Regions from separate parts of the Bradyrhizobium sp. 26S5 genome, predicted to be linked through region 1. Evidence: predicted binding sites of a transcription regulator. Region 1 holds the regulator's gene; each other region holds the start of a gene.

Region 1 (4,390 bases):
GGTGCAGATCGGGCTGCCGAACCTGTTGGCCTCGCCCGACCATTCGGCGACTGCGCGGGTCGCGCTGTGGGGAGGGCGCGAGCTCACGATGCTGATGCTGGCCTCGCTGGTGGCGGGGCTGGCGACGACACCCTACGCCGCGTTCCATTTCCATCGCGTGACGCCCTACGGGCTGCTCGCCAACCTCGCGGCGATGCCGGTGGTGTCGGCGATCGTGATGCCGGCGGGTCTGCTCGGCCTCCTCGCCATGCCGTTCGGCTTTGATGGCGTGTTCTGGGCGATCATGGGCTTCGGCATCGACTGGATGATTTTGGTGACGCAATGGGTCGCCGCGCTGCCTGGCGCGGTGGGCCGGATGGCGGCGTTCGGCATCGGGCCGCTGATCGTCGCAAGCGCGGGCATCATCCTGCTTGGGCTGTTGCGCACGCCGCTGCGCTGGTCCGGCGCGGTGCTGCTGGTGGTGGCCACAGTCTGGGCGCTGAGGGCCCCGCTGCCGGACGTGCTGATTTCCGCCGACGGCCGCAACGTCGCGGTGCGTGGCGGCGACGGGCGGCTGCTCTGATGCATAGCGCGAAGGATGCATTCCTGGTCAAGGAATGGCTGGCGGCGGATGCCGATGCGCGGACCGCCGCCGATGCGTCGCTCGGCGGGGGCGTCTCCTGCGATCCGAGCGGCTGCGTCACCCAGGGCCCGGGCGGCGCCTTCGTCGCGCTGGCGATGCGGCCGGAGGCGCTGGCCGACGATTGCGAGCGGGCGGCGCTGATCGTCACCGCGCGGCCGGCGCCGCAGGGTTGCGCGGCCTCGGTGATCGATGCCGAGCGGCTGCGGCGCCACGGTGCGCTGGTGCTGCGGCGGACCGGCGCCGGCTACGCCGTCGATGCGGTGAAGCCCGGCGGCATCGACCGGCCGTGGTCGCCGGCGGTTCCCGGTGACGGTGAGAGCGAGACGGTCCTCCGCACACCCGCCGCCGCGCCGCGGCCCGCAGTCGATGCGACCCCGGCCGAGACCGACCTGCAGGGCGACGACTAGAGTTTTGGTTCTGATTTAATCAGAACCAAAACTCTAGTTTCTTGTTTTCACGCGTTTTCTTCACGCGAACCGGTGTCCACTTCGCTCGAAAACGCTTCAGCCGTTGCCGGGCGAGGGGCCGGTCGGCAGCTCGAACAGGCCGAGATGGTACTCGTCGGAATCGGGGCCGGCGTCGGGCTTCTTGACGAGGGTGAAGATGGCCTCGGGAAACTGCTCCCAGACCTTGAGATCATCGGCCGTCACTGTCAGCCAGCCGAACCGGAACATGTAGCGGCCCGGCTCAGTGACGCGTCCAGCCTTTTGCCATGTGACCTTGTCGACCACTGCGCAGGTTTCCGTGAGTACACGTCCTCCGTACGCGATGATGCGCCAAGGCGCTCGCCGACGCAAATCTCCTGCTGCGCCCCGGAAGCGGAAATCCGGGGTCGCTCGAAATCGCCTAAGGTCATCCGCCGCCGAGTGGCTCATTCCGCGGCGACGATGCGCTCAACCCAAAAACAGCGACGCGAATGCGGAGGGCCGCCGCTCCACAACCTTCGGCTTGTGCTCGACCGGCGGATGCAGTGCCGGCAATTGCAGCACGCTGACGCGCTGTCCCTCGACGAGCTGGGTCACCAGAACGTGGCTGCCGTCGGGGAATTCGACCGCGTCATGATGGCGATCGGGCACGTCGGGCTCGACTTCGTTGAACACGCCGACGCGGAAATTCATCGTCTTGGTCCAGATCCAGCGGCTGTCGTAGCGAACGTTCTCGGCGAAAGCGAGCTCGGTGCCCGGCAGCATGCAGACCGCGACAGTGGGATCGTTCTCCGAAGCAAAGCCGCGGGTCGACGTGCCGCGGAAAGTCGTGGTGATCAGCGTCTCTCCGACAATGGCGGGGCGCGATGCCACGGCGTGCAGACTATAGTCACACATCGGATGGCTCCTCTTTTCGAGGTAGCGACCCGTGCCTCTCCTTGAGGCGCAGGCCTCTACCAGAGTGGACGATAGCAAACGAGTGTCTGCTCGTTTCTGGGCGATTGTACGACTGGCCGTCGAACGCCTCAATCACAAACGCGCTACACTGCGCGAGAGGTATCAGGGCGCATCCTAGGTGGTCCGCACGTCGCACTATCTTCCAAGGAACGATCCGATCTGTTGCTCGTTCCCGGATCGGGATGACTTTTCTTCGAATCGTCATCCCGCTCCATATGTCTGTTCGAGCATGACCTTTTCGGAAAACCGCTCCGCACTTTTCCGGATCATGCTCCGCCGCCGTCAGTATTTGCGATACAGCCCGATCAGCTTGCCCTGGATGCGGACCCGGTTCGGCGGCAGGATGCGCACTTCATAGGCAGTGTTGGCCGGCTCGAGCGCGATCGATGCACCGCGGCGGCGGAAGCGCTTCAGGGTGGCTTCCTCCTCGTCGATCAGCGCCACCACGATGTCGCCGGTGTTGGCGACGTCGTTGCGCTGGATCAGCGCCATGTCGCCGTCGAGGATGCCGGCGTCGACCATGGAATCGCCGCGTACTTCCAGCGCATAGTGCTCGCCGGAGCCGAGCATGTCGGGCGGCACGCTGATGGTGTGGCTGCGGGTCTGCAGCGCCTCGATCGGCGTACCGGCCGCGATCCGGCCCATCACGGGGACGGCGACCGGACGGTTGCCGTCGTCCTCGGCGATCGGCGGCGTGCTGCTGCGCTTGCCGAGGGTGCCTTCGATGACGCTCGGCGTGAAGCCGCGGCGACCGTTGCCGCCGCCGGCGGCCAGTTCGGGCAGCTTGATGACCTCGATGGCGCGGGCGCGGTTGGGCAGGCGGCGGATGAAGCCGCGCTCCTCCAGCGCAGTGATCAGGCGGTGGATACCGGACTTCGAGCGCAGATCGAGCGCATCCTTCATCTCGTCGAAGGAGGGCGGCACGCCGGCCTCTTTCAGACGTTCATTGATGAAACGCAGAAGTTCGTACTGTTTGCGCGTGAGCATCTCGAGCATTCCCCCGGTTGATAGCGTCGTTCGATTCCGAGACTCTTCAGGTGGGGCCTTCAGACGGGGCCTGATCTCGGGAGCGCAATGCTCCCTGGCGGCTTCCCGATTGTAGACACCAGTACTCGAAACAAATCATGAACGGACACTATATGTTCGATATGTGTTCCGCAACCAATTAATTTCCGGTGAACGCATCAGGCGGCGCGCAATCGGCAGCCCGCGAAAACCTCAGTCGGGCAGTGTGAGGATCTCGCATTCGCTGCCCTTGGCGGCGGCGGGCGCAAACGGCGGACGTACCAGAAGTGCCCGCGCCGCAGCGAGATTCCCGAGCAGCGAACTATCCTGCTGCATCACCGGCGTGGCGATCAGCGCGCCGTCCTGGCGCTCCTCGAGACGCGCGCGCAGATAGTCCTCGCGCTGGTCGTTGGCGGCGAGGTCGCGGCCGAGCACGGCGGTGGTGCGGACATGATGGATCGTGTTCCGACCGCTCAAAGCCCGAATCAACGGCACCAGAAACAGGAAGGCGCAGACATAGGACGACACCGGATTGCCGGGCAGGCCGATCACCCGCATGGCCCCGAGCCGGCCGTGCATCATCGGCTTGCCGGGCCGCATCGCGATCCGCCAGAACGCCATCGCGACGCCCTCGGCCTCCAGCGACTGCTTGACCAGATCGTGGTCGCCGACCGAGGCGCCGCCGGTCGTAATCAGGATGTCGGCGCCGGCCTCCCGCGCCCGGCGGATACCGGCCGTGGTCGCGGCCACCGTGTCGGCGGCCACCCCGAGATCGACGGTCTCGGCGCCTTCGGCGCGCGCCAGCGCACGCAGCGCATAGCCGTTGGAATAGACGATCTGGCCGGGGCCGGGCTGGGAGCCCGGCATCACCAGTTCGTCGCCGGTGGCGAGCACTGCGACCTTCGGGCGGCGGCGCACCGCGAGTTCCGGATAGTTCATGGCGGCCGCAAGCGAGAGCGCGCGGTCGGACAGGCGGCTGCCGCCGTTGAGCAGCAGGTCGCCCTCACGGAAGTCGACGCCGGCCGGGCGGATGTGCCGTCCCGGGCTCGCTGCCTCGGTGATCGAGATGTGGTCGCCATCGACCCGGGTGTCTTCCTGGATGATGACGGCATCGGCGCCATGGGGGATCACGCCGCCGGTGAAGATCCGCACCGCTTCGCCGGCACTGAGCGTCCGCTCGAACGGCCGGCCGGCGGCGACTTCGCCGATCACCTTGAGCCGGGACTTGAGATCAGCCGCATCGGCGGCGCGCACCGCGTAGCCGTCCATGGCCGACATCGGCTCGGGCGGCTGGGTGCGGCGCGCCGCGAGGTCGTGCGCCAGCGTGCGATGGTAGGCGGCATCGAGCGCGACCATCTCCTCCGGCAGCGGTTCGGCGCCG
Region 2 (4,390 bases), 2.6 Mb from region 1:
AAGCGGAACGTAAAGCCAGTCGTAACAGGATGAGCATAATACGGTTCCGCGCGCGTTGCCTACGATCAATTCGAACTTTTCAGTGGGTGCTGCGGATTAAGCCTTGAGCGTCTCGAGTCTGAAGCGGCCAGCGCCGCCTTGACCAAGCGGCTTCTCGAGTTCGGGCAGGATGATCTTCAGCTCACCTGCCAACGTCCACGGCGGATTCACCATCAAAAGGCCGGTGGATACGAGGCCGCCGTCGGTTTCTTGCGGTGCCACACTGAATTCCAAACGCAAGCATTTGCCGGCAGGCCGGCTTGTTGCTGCCGCTGCAGCGACGCTGTGCGCGAGCTCGTCGGTGGCCCTCCGGGATTTTACGGGGTACCACAAAAGATACGCGCCAGTCGGCCATTTCGCGAACGCTTCAGTGAAAGCATGGGCCAGTCGTTCGAACTCATCCTTTGCCTCGAACGGTGGATCGATCAGCACCAGACCGCGCCGCTCGTTCGGCGGCACGAATGCGGGCAGCGCCGTCCAACCATCGAGATCGACGACGCGCGCTTGCGCATCACGCCGCAACGCATCGATCAGTTGCTTGCGCGCCGTCGGTTCGATCTCGCAGGCGGTGAGGCGGTCTTGCGGCCGCAGCAGCGCACGCGCGATCAGCGGCGAACCGGGATAGGTTTTCAGTTCGCCTCTCGAATTGAATGCCCTGACGATGTCGAGATACGGCGCGATCAGCGGCAGCGCCTTGTCGGAGAGTCGCGCCTGCATCAGCCGCGCGATGCCGGTGAGCCATTCGCCGCTGCGCTGCGCTTCGCTCGATGTCAGGTCATAGAGCCCGGCGCCGGCATGGGTGTCGATGACGCGGAACGGCGCCTGCTTTTCCTGCAGATAGGTGAGCATGCGCACCAGCACGATGTGCTTGATGACATCGGCAAAGCCGCCGGCGTGAAAGGCGTGACGGTAGTTCATGGGATAGCAATTACCACGTCATTGCGGGGGGAGCGACTTGTCCGCCGAAGCTCGGGGAGCGTAGGCGGAAGCAATCCATCTCACCACGAGAAAGTATCGATTGCCTCCGCCTTCGCCGAGGCTGCGGCGGACAAGTCGTCGCTTCAGCGCAAAATTGCCCTGCAATTTTGTCGCGAGTTGCTCGCAATGACGGGAAGCGATGGGCTGGAGCATGTTCGGTTCTGATTGAGATCAGAACCGAAGCTCCAGCTTCCTGTTTTGACGCATTTTCTTCACGCGAACCGGTGCCCAATTCGCTCGAAAACGCGCTAGCCGCCGCGAACCGGCGGCATCAGCACCTGATCACGGCGACAGGCGCGGCGGTCGGTTTCCTCGCAGGAACGGAATTGCAGGTCCTTGCTGAGGCAGATCCGCACCTCGCTGAGCCGCCTGCTGTCGCAGGTCACCGCGATCGCCGAGCTGCTGAGTCCCGGATTGACCTTGATGAACGCCGCCTCCAGCTCGTCGGGCGCGATCGTCTTCGGCTCCGACAATTGCAGGAATTCCTCGGGGATCTTCACCGCAGCGCGGGCCTTGCGGATGGCTTCGAAATAGGCCCGCTCGCCGAGGCCGGAGCAGGTGCCGTGCTTGTCCCACTCGTTGTAGATCAGCCCGGGCGCCGGCATCAGGTCGAGCATCGAGGTCATGATGTTGCGGGCGAGCCGCGGCGAGGGCCGCTGGCAGTATTCGGGAAAGCCCCGCTCATATTGCGGCCACAGGCCGTGGACCACGAAGGAATACGGCCGCCCGCTGCACTGGGCCTGCGTGCCGCGGCCATTGTTGCCGCGCTCGCTCGCCGCCTCGCAGAACGAAGGCGACCACGACAGCGACAATACGTAGAAATCGAACTCACCCGGCGCATTCTGGCGGCGATCCTGGGCCGAGGCCCCCACCGCACCGCATAGAACAAAGGCAATCGAAATCAGAAATCGGGAAATTGTGACCAACCGCGGCATCAAACGCTCCCCTCACTCGACCGCCCGGAGCCTAGCAGGCCACCGGAACATTTCAAGAACAAAAGCCGCCGTCTGAATGGCGGCGGCTTCTGCTGTCAGCAATCTGGTCGGAGATCAGGGCCGGGCGGCCTTGCAGGACGGGTTGTAGGCCCAGTTGCGATCGAGGCCGGTCACGCACCATTCGACGCCCGGGCTGAGGCTGAGAGAGTCGCTGACACCGGCAAAGCCGCCGTCCTCGATGATCGAATAGTGTACGCCGCGCACCTTGCCGTCGCTCAACATCACGTCGCCCGAGCAATAGCGGCGCGGAATATTGTCGGCCTGCCAAGGGCGGAAGGCGGTTTCGTGGATCCGGTTGAAGCCGGTGATCACGAGCGGCGAATTCCAGAAAGTGGCTTCCTTTTCCTGGAATTGCTCGCTGATGACCCTCAGCGCCCTCTCGCAGGGCGCCACATTGCCGTCATAGCGCGGGCCGGACAGCCAGAAATTCAGCTCGAACGGATTGGCGGCCTCGGCCGTACCCCCGAAAGCCAGCAGGCCGACCACGAGTGCGGCGCCGAGGCCAAGCTTTTGGCCGAGTTTATTGCGGGAGTTGAACAGGTTGCGCATGGGAATCCACCCGATGATCCGATGCGCGGACGGTGCCGCGAAGCCCTGGCAAGGTCAAGTGCAGCGCGGCAACACCTGCAGAGAAGTCCACTTCTAGCGGCCGGCTCGTTCTTTTCACGGTGGCCGGCGCACTCTATGTTGCTTCAAGCGAAATGGAGTCTGCGATGCGAAGGAAATTGGCCGCGTGCCTGGTTGCCGTTTGCGGGATGCTGGCCGTTGTACCGGCGCGGGCCGATTGGTTGCAGCCGGTGCCGCCGTTCAAGGGCAATGATACCGGCGGTATCATCGCCTATACGCTGGCGGTCCAGAGCGACGCCCGGCAGCTCGCCGTCGATCACTGCGCCTCCTACGGCAAGGTGGTGAAGTTCCTTGCGGTGCAGCGCTATCCGGGTGGCTATCTCTCCTTTGCCTGCCGCTGGGTGCCCTACGGCGCGGCCGAGAGGCCAGTGCGCACGCTCTACTGAGCGCGCCGCTCCATTCTCCGATCGTTCAGCCGGGAGCTCACCGCATGACCCGACAGCTTGCCTTGCTTGGTTCGGCTGTTTGCCTCGTCTTGTCCGCCGGCGCCGCAAGTGCCGTCGACCTGCCGACCCGCAAGGCCGGGCTGTGGGAGATGAAGATGCTGCGTACCGGCGGGCCGATGCCGGAAATCACCATGCAGCACTGCACCGACGAGACCACCGACAAGGAAATGAGCGCGGCGGCATCGCCGATGGCCAAGGAAGTCTGCTCCAAGCAGGATATCCAGAAGACCGCGACCGGCTATGTCAGCGATTCCATCTGCAGCGTCGCCGGCATGACGGTGCAGAGCCACGCCGAGATCGTCGGCGACTTCAATTCCGCCTACACGGTCAAGAGCACCTCGCATTCCGAGGGCGGCGCGGCCGGCACCCGCGACACCACGATGACCATCGAGGCGAAATGGCTTGGCGCCTGCAAGGCCGACCAGAAGCCCGGTGACATCGTCATGCCCGGCGGCATGAAGATGAACGTCAAGGACATGGAAAAGCTGAAGGGCCTGCTGCCCAAGCAGAAGTAGGGCGCAGCGCATTGACGTCGCGCGCCTGAATGTATCGCCTCTCATCTCGAGAGGCTGTGACGCTTTGCACCACCTCCATTGCGAGAAGCTCGCGACAAAATTGCAAAGCAATTTTGCGCTGAAGCGACGACTTGTCCGCCGAAGCTCGGCGAAGGCGGACGCAATCCAATTCGCAGCTTGCTTGTCGAGGAGCGATGGCTGCTTCGCGCAGCCTAACATCGAGCGCACGTTCGCTCGCCCCGTTAGATGCGATGACATGGATAGCGCGCATCACTTGCGAGGTGTTGGCTTTGATCGCGCACAATGCCAAGGGTATTGCAGGACGAAATCAACATCATTGAACGATCGCTGCGTGCCTCGCGCTCGAGCAATCTGAGAAAGCGAAGACGCGCATCGAATTCTTCGCGCTGCAAGCGTGCTGCGACAGCATGTCGTTTTGAATCGCTCCAGTGTTGCGCATCTTGAATCGTTCCAGTGTTTCGCATCGTGTGCGCTTCAATGGATTCTATTTTGCGCGTGTGGAATTTCGCTCAACCCGCCGATAGAAGTCCGCCCCAATCGATGCCCGCTGAGTTGCGAACGCGCGGCTCGGTCAAGATTTCCTGGGCAGTGTGGGGATTGTTTGGTGGGAATGGCTTCGTCGCGGAGCAAGCGCGGCTTGCTCGGATCAACGGCTGCGATCAATGCGGCGTTTCTCGGTTCGGTGTTGCTCGTGCCAGCGGGGGCAAACGTCGCCAACGCTCAGGCGCAAACCAGTGCTCCGCCGAACAATGTAAGCGTGCTCCCTCCG
Region 3 (4,390 bases), 2.0 Mb from region 1:
TAGGAGGTGACCCTGGTGCCGGTGGCGTCGACGTCCGAATAGATGCTGTAGGCAACGTACAAAAGTCCCGCGGCAAGGATGCCGAAGAAGATGATCATCGTGAGCGGGTTAAAACCCTTGTCGAGATTGGGCCGCGACGCCGGCTGTATCGGCGCTCCATCGGCCAGCGATGAATTGAGTGTAATGTCGGTCATTCTGACGCCCCTCGTAGTTGGAGGGGCATTTTTGACTGATGGAGTTGAAGGTTAGATGACAAGCTCAACGTTGTTTTGCGCAGCGCAAGCAGGTGCTTGAATCCGCGCCATGCGTCATGCGCTGAATCTTGCTGCTTCTCCTTGAAATCGTTTGAACAGTCCCGCGAATACGGACACGACGGGACTGGCGCGCGCGGTGGATATCGCACGATCATTCGTGCGCATCGTCGGTCCAGGACGGCTGTTTCGGGAGTGAGGATGAGGTGGCGCGCCGCACGATCGGGGCTAGCAAACCGCGCAGCGCGCCCGCCTCAGGGTACGTCATGGCGTGAACATGACGCCCGATGCCCGTAGACACGTGAGGGTATCACGGATCAATTCAAGGTTGTAGGGATTTATCAGCGTTTTGAACAATTTCACGTTGAAGTGTGATCCTGCAGTTCCCCCGGAACTCAAGCCGCGTGGGCTGAATTGCGCAGCTGATTTGCGGCGATTTTCAGATCGTCGATAAAGCGTTGATATTCCAGCGCCTTGGCTTTCTCGTCGGGCAGCCGCAACAGATAGGACGGGTGTACGGTGACCAGCACCCTGGTTCCGTCATGCTCGATCAGCTGGCCGCGGTTCCTGTGGATAGGTGTGATCTTGCCGAGCACGCTCTGCGCGGCCGTGGCGCCGAGCGCCACCACGAGCTCCGGCTTGATGGCGGCGAGCTCGCGCTCATACCACTGCCGGCAGGCGCGGATCTCCGGTGTGCCCGGCTTCTGGTGCAGCCGGATCTTGCCGCGCGGCACGAACTTGAAGTGTTTCACCGCATTGGTGATGTAGACCTTGGCGCGCGCGATGCCGGCTTCCTCAAGCGCGCGATCGAGCATCTGCCCGGCGGGACCGACGAAGGGATGGCCGGCGAGATCTTCCTTGTCGCCGGGCTGCTCCCCGACCAGCATCAGCGTCGCGCCTTGCGGCCCTTCGCCGAACACGGTTTGCGTCGCGTCCTTCCACAGCGGGCAGGCGCGGCAAGCGGCGGCCTCGTCGCGCAAGGCTGCGATCGCGTCACGAGTTTGCTTGTCTTGAGTTTGCTTGTCTTGGGTTTGCTTGTCCTGGGTATGCGTGTCGCGAGCTTGCTTGCGGGGCATCGGCATATCCTGCCGCTGCTGCGGCTCGGCGGCCTTGCGTGCGATGAAGGGGCCGCTGGTCATGCGCATGGCGTCTTCGATCAGAGGTTTAATGATCGAGTCCTCGGGCAGGTTCCTCCAATAGGCCTGCGGCATCTCCATCACTTTCAGCCGCGCCGGATTGAAGCGGCCGTTGTCATGCCGCCGCCAGACCTCCTCGAGCCGGTCCTCGCTCGGAACCTCGGATTTGGCGACGCCCGGCGTGATCGAGATCGCGTGCCCGTCCCAATGTGCGCAGGCGTCGGGGGTCAGGATCGACCACGGCATGTCGGCGAAGCGGCCGGCGAAGAACGGTGCGGCATGCTCGACGATGCGATGCTCCGGCTCGAACCAGGCGACGTAATGCGCCTTCTGCTCGCGGCCGATCTCGCGGAAGCGCAGATGCGTGTGCATCCTGTCGATATCGCGATAGACCGCGCGCGCCATCGCGTGGACCTCGGCGACATCGGGATCATCAGTCGCGCTGAGCAGATCATGATGGCTGCGCAGCCGCCACAGCAGGCGATAGAGCAGGGCGAAGCGCTCGTCATTGCGATGCAGGATCGCGGTCCTTGCCAGCTCGATAAATTTGGCTGTGACGTTGAACTGCGCCTGCGGCGTATCAGGCAATTCATTCACGCAGGATGCCGACACCAGTTCGTCGTCGCTGCGCACCGTCCACGTGACGTCCGACGGCTTCACGTCATTCAGCACCAATCGCCGCGCGGCCTTGCGCCAGCCTTCGAAATCGGTGACGTTGTCGAGCACGATGATACGCATGCGATTGCTCCGTTTCCGTCACGCCGCCATTTTCCGGGCCGGCGCGCCGGACGCCGCGGGCGAACCGGCGGCGTGCAGTTCGGCCGCTCCTGAATCCCATTGATTCCGCTCATGAATCACGGAGCTCACCAATCCGATTGACTCTGCCGGCCCTGTTAGCTTTATATTAGAACATATCATGAACAAATGAGCCAGTCCCTGGTTCGGATCAGTGACGGCCTCAAATTTTGGTTGGGAAGGAGCGGCGCATATGAACGGCGCACGCACGGGTACGCTTGCGTCTCTGCGCGGCAGCATCGCGCGCATCGAGGCGCCATCGGAGGCGGCGATGCCGAACCGCATCGCGCTTGGACACGCCAGCGCGGACGCGATGCTGCGCGGCGGGCTTGCGGCGGCAACGCTGCACGAGGTGTTCGCGGCCGGCCATCAAGGCGGGGCGGCGACCGGCTTCATCGCGGGGCTTGCCGGACGGCTGTCTGCGCGCAAGCCGCTGGTCTGGGTGCGGCAGGATTTTTCCGATCGCGAAAACGGCGCGCTGTCGATGCGCGGGCTCGCCGAGCTCGGCCTCGATCCGCGCCTGCTGGTCACGGTGCGCGCCGCCGATATCGACAATGGCCTCCGCACCGCGGCCGACGCGCTCGCCTGCGATGCGCTCGGCGCCGTCGTGCTCGAGGTCTGGGGCCATGCGCGCCAGCTCGACCTCGTCGCCAGCCGCAAATTGACCCTGGCCGCGCAAGCCTCCGGCGTCACCGCGCTGGTGCTGCGGATCGCGGCAACGGCGATCCCCTCGACCGCGGAGACGCGCTGGATCGTGCGCGCGGCGCATTCGCCGCCCGGCAATGCCGCAAGCGCCTGGGGCGCGCCGCGCTTCGACGCCGAACTCGTGCGCAATCGTCATGGCCCGGTCGGGCGATGGATCATGGAATGGAAATGTGATGAGTGCCAATTCAGTGAACCGTCGGCGTATCCTCAGCCTGTGGCTGCCACGTCTGCCCATCGACCGCATCAAGCGCAAGCTCGCGCAGGACATCGTCTCGCAAGCTGATGCGCGGGACATTCGGCAGGTGGTAGGGCTCCCTCTCCCGCTTGCGGGGGAGGGTTGGGGTGGGGGTCTCGCCACGAACGACGCTCTTCGTGGGGAGAGAGCCCCCACCCGGATCGCATCTAACGATGCGATCCGGCCTCCCCCGCAAGCGGGAGAGGCGAAGAAAGAATCTCGCTTTCCGCAGCAATCGACTGAGGCCCCCAGCGTCGTCGTCGCAAAGGACCACAACGCGATCCTGCTGCACGCGATCGACGAGGCGGCGGTGCGCGCCGGGCTGTCGATCGGGCTGCCGCTCGCCAATGCGCGGGCGATCTGTCCGGAGCTCACGGTCTACGACGCCGATCCGGCCGCCGATCTGAAGACGCTGAACGACATCGCCGACTGGTGCGACCGCTTCACGCCGCTGGTCGCGCTTGATCCGCCTTACGGGCTGTTCCTCGACATCACCGGCTGCGCACATCTGTTCGGCGGCGAGCGCGCGTTGCTGCAGATCGTGACCAATGCGCTGAGCCGGCGCGGCTTTGCGGTCAGCGCTGCGATATCAGGCACCTCGATCGCGGCCCGCACGCTGACGCGTTACACTTCCGGGCAGATCGTCGCCAGCGGCGCGGAAGCAGAGGCGGTCGGCCCGCTGCCGGTGTCGGCGCTCGGCGCCGATCCTGCCGTGACCACCGGCCTGCGCCGCGCGGGCTTGAAGACCATCGGCGACGTCGCCTCACGCGCCCCGCATGAAATCTCGGCACGGTTCGGCGCCGCCTTCACCACCCTGCTCAGCCACGCGCTCGGTCAGGGCGATGCCCCGATCAGCCCGCGCAAGCCGCTGCCCGATTACATCGTCGAGAAGCGTTTCCCCGAACCGGTCTCCACCGACACCGTGATCGCGCTGACGTTACAAAGCCTCGCCAAGATGCTGGTGACGGCGATGGACAAGCAGGGCAAGGGCGCCCGGCAGCTGGAGGCGAGCTTCTTCCGCACCGACGGCGCGGTGCGCGCGATCATGGTCGAGACCGGCCGTCCGGTGACGCGGCCCGAGATGATCGACCGCCTGTTCCGCGAGCGGCTCGATGCGCTCAATGATCCCCTTGATCCCGGCTTCGGTTTCGACCTCATTCGCCTTGCCGCCGGGCGTACCGAGATCGTGGTGCAGCAACAGCGCGATCTCGACACGTCAGTGCACGACAATGACGAGCTCTCGGCGCTGATCGACCGCATCGCCGCCC
Region 4 (4,390 bases), 2.8 Mb from region 1:
ACCGCACGCGGCCCTGCAATTTCGTCGAGATCATGCCGCGGCTGGACGAACATCTGCGCCGTCCGAAGGCGAAGGGGGCGAGCGCGTAGCGAATCTCCTCGTCATTCCAGGGCGCGCGAAGCGCGAACCCGGAATCTCGCGCCGCATCTTCGAGATTCCGGGTTCATCGCTGACGCGATGCCCCGGAATGACGGGGTCACAAATCCAGCTCCCAGGTCTCGCCGACCAGGTCGACGCCAAAGCTGTGGTGCTTCTCTTCCTTCACCCGCTGGAAGCCGGCGCGGACGTAGATGCTGCGCGCGGCGAGCAGGATGCTCTGGGTCCACAGCGTCATCCTTGTGTAGCCCATCTCGCGTGCAGAGCGGATGCATTGCTCGACCAGCGCGCGGCCGACGCCGAGCCCGCGCGCTTTCTCCTCCACCAGCAGCAGCCGCAGCTTGGCGAGGCCGTCGCCGCCGTTGACCAGGAAGACCGAGCCGACCGGCTCGCCGTCGACCTCCGCGATCCAGCAATGCTCGCGAGCCGGATCGAACGATCGCAGGAATTGCGCACAGATCTCTGCTACCAATGCCTCGTAGCTGATGTCCCAGCCATATTCCTCGGCGTAGGCGCGTCCCTGTCGCGAGATCACCCAGCCGATGTCGCCGACGCGATGGCTGCGCAGCAGGAAGCCGGCCGGCTTTTCGGCCGGCGGCTCCAGCGACTGCTCGATCGTGCCCATCGCGCGCACCACGGCGGCGCGGCGGTCGCTGTCGATCTGCTTCAGCAGCGCCCCGACCTCGTTGCGCGAGCGGCGGTCGAGGTCCGCGGCAGCAGTGCGGCCCTTGGCGGTCAGCGCCACCTCATTGACGCGCTTGTCGGCCTTCGACGGCTTGCGCGTCACGATCTGGCGGCGCTGCAGCGCAGCCAGCGTGCGGCTGACGAAGCCGGCATCGAGGTCGAGCTCGCGCACCAGATCGGTCGCGGTGCAGTTCTCGCGATGCGCGAGCTCGTAGATGATCCGCGCTTCCTGCAGCGTGAACGGGGAGTGCAGCAGCTTCGGCTCGATGATGCCGAGCTTGCGGGTGTAGAACCGGCTGAAGCCGCGGATCGCGGCGACCTGGCTTTCGAGGGTCGTGTCATGGGAATTTGATTTCATCAAACATATTATTTGATGGAATCAAATAAATGGCAAGGCCGATTTGCACGGCCGGTTTCAGGGCATCTCGAAGCTCACCGCGGGTCGGAAACCCTACGCCACCATGATCCGGCTGCGCAGCATGGTGCGGGAGGAGCGGCCGAGCCGGCGCAGCAACCGTGCCTCGGAGCGTCGGGCGTCGGGCCGGTAGCCGCCGATCCGCTCGTAATGGTCGCGCGCGATCAGAAGGCCCTGTTCGGCCGAAGGGCCGGCGATCATCCGGGCGACGAATTTGATGCCGTCGCGCAGGCCGGGGTCGGTGTAGGGCGCGCGGGCGTAGCGGAAGATGCCGGCGCGGTCCTTGCCGCTTGCCGCCACCATCTGGATGAATTGGGTGGTTTCCTCGATCCAGCCGGCGTCGAGCACCGCGCCCGGATGCAGGAACATCAGCCACGGCGAGCGCGCCTGCTTTGCACCGGCGGCAAGTGCCGCGGCGCGCGTGCCCTCGAAGCGCAGGAAACCGCAGCCGGCGACGTCGGCAACCCGCTCCATCACATCGCTGCTGGTGCGGTCGACCAGCAGCACCTCGCGGACGACGCCGGCGGCTGCGCCGGGCACCAGCGCCGCCAATGTCGCGACCGCGGTGCGCTCGACGCCGTCGGTTGGAATGATCACGCTCAGCATGATTTGAGGCTTCGGTGGCCCAAGCGGTTGAAAAACTCCGGCCGTGTTATCACCTTGTCATATTCAAAGCAGCCTTTTCGCCTGCAGAATTTTGCGCCATCACTTTGTGGATTTTCTCAAGTGATGTTCTTGATTTGTTCTAAGGTTGTGTTAGCTTCAGAGCATGAGCCGAGCATCCTCTCATGCCCTCAAGCACCCGCCGGTAACGGCGCCCTCCGATAACCCGGCGGGTGCACCCACCCCTTTTCCCGAGCTTGCGGTCGCGATCGAGCGCGAGCGGCGGCGCGGCCGCGGCGCACAGTCCAATGCGAGCGGTCGCTACGAGGCCGAGGCGCGGACAGCCTTCGACGACGGCTGGCAGAGCCTCGACGACCTGCCGCCGTTCCAGACCAGCGTGGCGCTCGACACCTCGCGCAAGGTGATCACCCGCAACGACTCGCCCGACATCGGCTTCGACCGCTCGATCAATCCCTATCGCGGCTGCGAGCATGGTTGTGTCTATTGCTTCGCGCGGCCGACCCACGCCTATCTCGGCCTCTCGCCGGGGCTGGACTTCGAATCCAAGCTGTTCGCCAAGCCGGACGCGCCCGCGCTGCTCGAGAAGGAGCTCGCGGCGCCCGACTACGAGGCGCGGATGATCGCGATCGGCACCAACACCGATCCGTACCAGCCGATCGAGCGCGAGCGGAAAATCATGCGCGGCATTCTCGAGGTGCTGGAACGCGCCGGCCATCCGGTCGGCATCGTCACCAAGTCGGCGCTGGTGACCCGCGACATCGATATCCTGGCGCGGATGGCTAAGCGCAATCTCGCCAAGGTCGCGCTATCGGTGACGACGCTCGACCCAAAACTCGCCCGCACCATGGAGCCGCGCGCGTCGACGCCGCCGAAGCGGCTCGAAGCGATCAAGCGGCTTGCCGACGCCGGCATCCCGACCACTGTGATGGTCGCGCCCGTGATCCCGGCGCTGAACGATTCCGAGATCGAGCGCATCCTCGATGCCGCCGTGCATGCCGGCGCCAAGGAGGCGAGCTACGTGTTGCTGCGGCTGCCGCTCGAGGTCCGCGATCTCTTTCGCGAATGGCTGATGGCGAACTATCCCGACCGCTACCGCCACGTCTTCACGCTGATCCGCGACATGCGCGGCGGCCGCGATTACGACTCGCAATGGGGAACGCGGATGAAGGGCACCGGCCCGATGGCCTGGATGATCGGCCGTCGCTTCGAGATCGCCTGCGAAAAGCTCGGCCTCAACAAGCGGCGCACCAAGCTGACCACCGATCATTTTGCCAAGCCGAAGCGTAGCGGCGAGCAGTTGAGCTTGTTCTAGGCAAGGAGCCGTAGCCCGGATGAAGCGTAGCGCAATCCGGGAAATCTTTGGCCGCGGATAGAGGTCCCGGATTACGCTTCGCTCAATCCGGGCTACGATGACGTCAAAACAGTGAGTGCAACAATGAGTAACGCCCCGACCGCACGCTTCACCGTCCTCACCCTCGGCGTCAGCGACATGCGCGCCAGCATCGCCTTTTACGAGAAGCTCGGCTTTACCAGGAAGATGCGCGTGACCGGCGAGGAGGTCGCCTTCTTCGACACCGGCGGCAGCGTGCTCGGGCTGTTCCCGTGGCATCTGCTCGCCGCCGATGCCGGGCTGCCGGATCAGCCGCGGCCGGAGGCGTTCCGCGGCGTTGCGATCGCCTGGAACTGCAACGACGATGCCGAGGTCGATCGTGTGATGGCGTTCGCGCTCTCGAAAGGCGCCAAACTGCTGAAGCCCGCCCAGCCCACCAGCTATGGCGGTTACTGCGGCTATTTCGGCGATCCCGATGGCCACGCCTGGGAAGTGGTCCGCGCGCCGGGGTTTGAGGTGCTCGATAACAGGCGGGTGTCGATACCCGATTAGAGGCGGCCTGATTGAATTGCGGGGAAGGGCGGCTGGTTCCCGGTTGCGCCGCGGGGCTGGCTTGATCACCATCCCCGCATGATTCGGGACAAGTCCAAGAACACACCGAAGAAGACGCCGGCCAAGTCAGCCAAGCCGGAGAAGCGTATCGTGACGCGGCCGAGCTTCCGGCGCGAGCGGGCGCTGATCAAGCGCGGTGTCTGGCCGGTCGCCGGCTGCGATGAGGCCGGGCGCGGGCCGCTGGCCGGGCCTGTGGTTGCCGCCGCTGTGGTGCTGAACCCGAATAAGATTCCCAAAGGCCTCGACGATTCGAAGCGGCTGACCGCCGAGCGGCGCGAGGAGCTGTTCGAGGAGATTTGCGCCACATCAGCGTTCTCGGTCGCTGTGGCGTCGCCGGCGCGAATCGACCGCGACAATATCCTGCGCGCCTCGCTGTGGGCGCTGGCGCGCGCGGTGCATGCGCTGCCGGAAATGCCAAAACACGTCTTCGTCGACGGCCGCGACAAGCTGGCCACGCCCTGCGACTGCGACGCCGTGATCGGCGGCGACGGCATCGTGGCCTCGATCGCGGCGGCCTCGATCATCGCCAAGGTGACGCGCGACCGCCTGATGTGCGCGTTGGCGCTGGATTGTCCCGGCTACGGGTTCGAGCAGCACAAGGGCTATGGCGTGCCCGAGCACCTCGAGGC

What was found. The regulator LexA, encoded in region 1, represses DNA repair genes until DNA is damaged. The targets are predictions, from matches to a motif close to TGTTCNNNNTGTGTTCNG.
Region 2: the regulator LexA is predicted to act here: its motif matches at 1,996-2,013, upstream of V5279_RS36755 (ribonuclease T2 family protein).
Region 3: the regulator LexA is predicted to act here: its motif matches at 2,293-2,310, upstream of V5279_RS14760 (DNA repair protein).
Region 4: the regulator LexA is predicted to act here: its motif matches at 1,926-1,943, upstream of V5279_RS11215 (PA0069 family radical SAM protein).

What each region holds. Positions count from the first base shown of each region.
Region 1 is NZ_CP145948.1:5,237,049-5,241,438, reverse strand. It holds partial or broken gene V5279_RS24355 (ComEC/Rec2 family competence protein) at 1-1,029, shown strand, start outside; gene V5279_RS24350 (hypothetical protein) at 1,126-1,353, opposite strand; gene V5279_RS24345 (hypothetical protein) at 1,516-1,944, opposite strand; gene lexA (transcriptional repressor LexA) at 2,287-2,991, opposite strand; gene glp (gephyrin-like molybdotransferase Glp) at 3,223-4,390, opposite strand, start outside.
Region 2 is NZ_CP145948.1:7,792,750-7,797,139, reverse strand. It holds gene V5279_RS36760 (23S rRNA (adenine(2030)-N(6))-methyltransferase RlmJ) at 97-957, opposite strand; gene V5279_RS36755 (ribonuclease T2 family protein) at 1,266-1,952, opposite strand; gene V5279_RS36750 (hypothetical protein) at 2,067-2,561, opposite strand; gene V5279_RS36745 (hypothetical protein) at 2,726-3,025, shown strand; gene V5279_RS36740 (DUF3617 domain-containing protein) at 3,070-3,600, shown strand.
Region 3 is NZ_CP145948.1:3,188,642-3,193,031, forward strand. It holds gene V5279_RS14750 (inorganic phosphate transporter) at 1-194, opposite strand, end outside; gene V5279_RS14755 (UdgX family uracil-DNA binding protein) at 647-2,125, opposite strand; gene V5279_RS14760 (DNA repair protein) at 2,376-3,170, shown strand; gene V5279_RS14765 (DNA polymerase Y family protein) at 3,061-4,390, shown strand, end outside.
Region 4 is NZ_CP145948.1:2,393,836-2,398,225, forward strand. It holds gene moaB (molybdenum cofactor biosynthesis protein B) at 1-89, shown strand, start outside; gene V5279_RS11205 (helix-turn-helix domain-containing GNAT family N-acetyltransferase) at 197-1,138, opposite strand; gene V5279_RS11210 (glycosyl transferase) at 1,232-1,801, opposite strand; gene V5279_RS11215 (PA0069 family radical SAM protein) at 1,965-3,131, shown strand; gene V5279_RS11220 (VOC family protein) at 3,255-3,701, shown strand; gene V5279_RS11225 (ribonuclease HII) at 3,780-4,390, shown strand, end outside.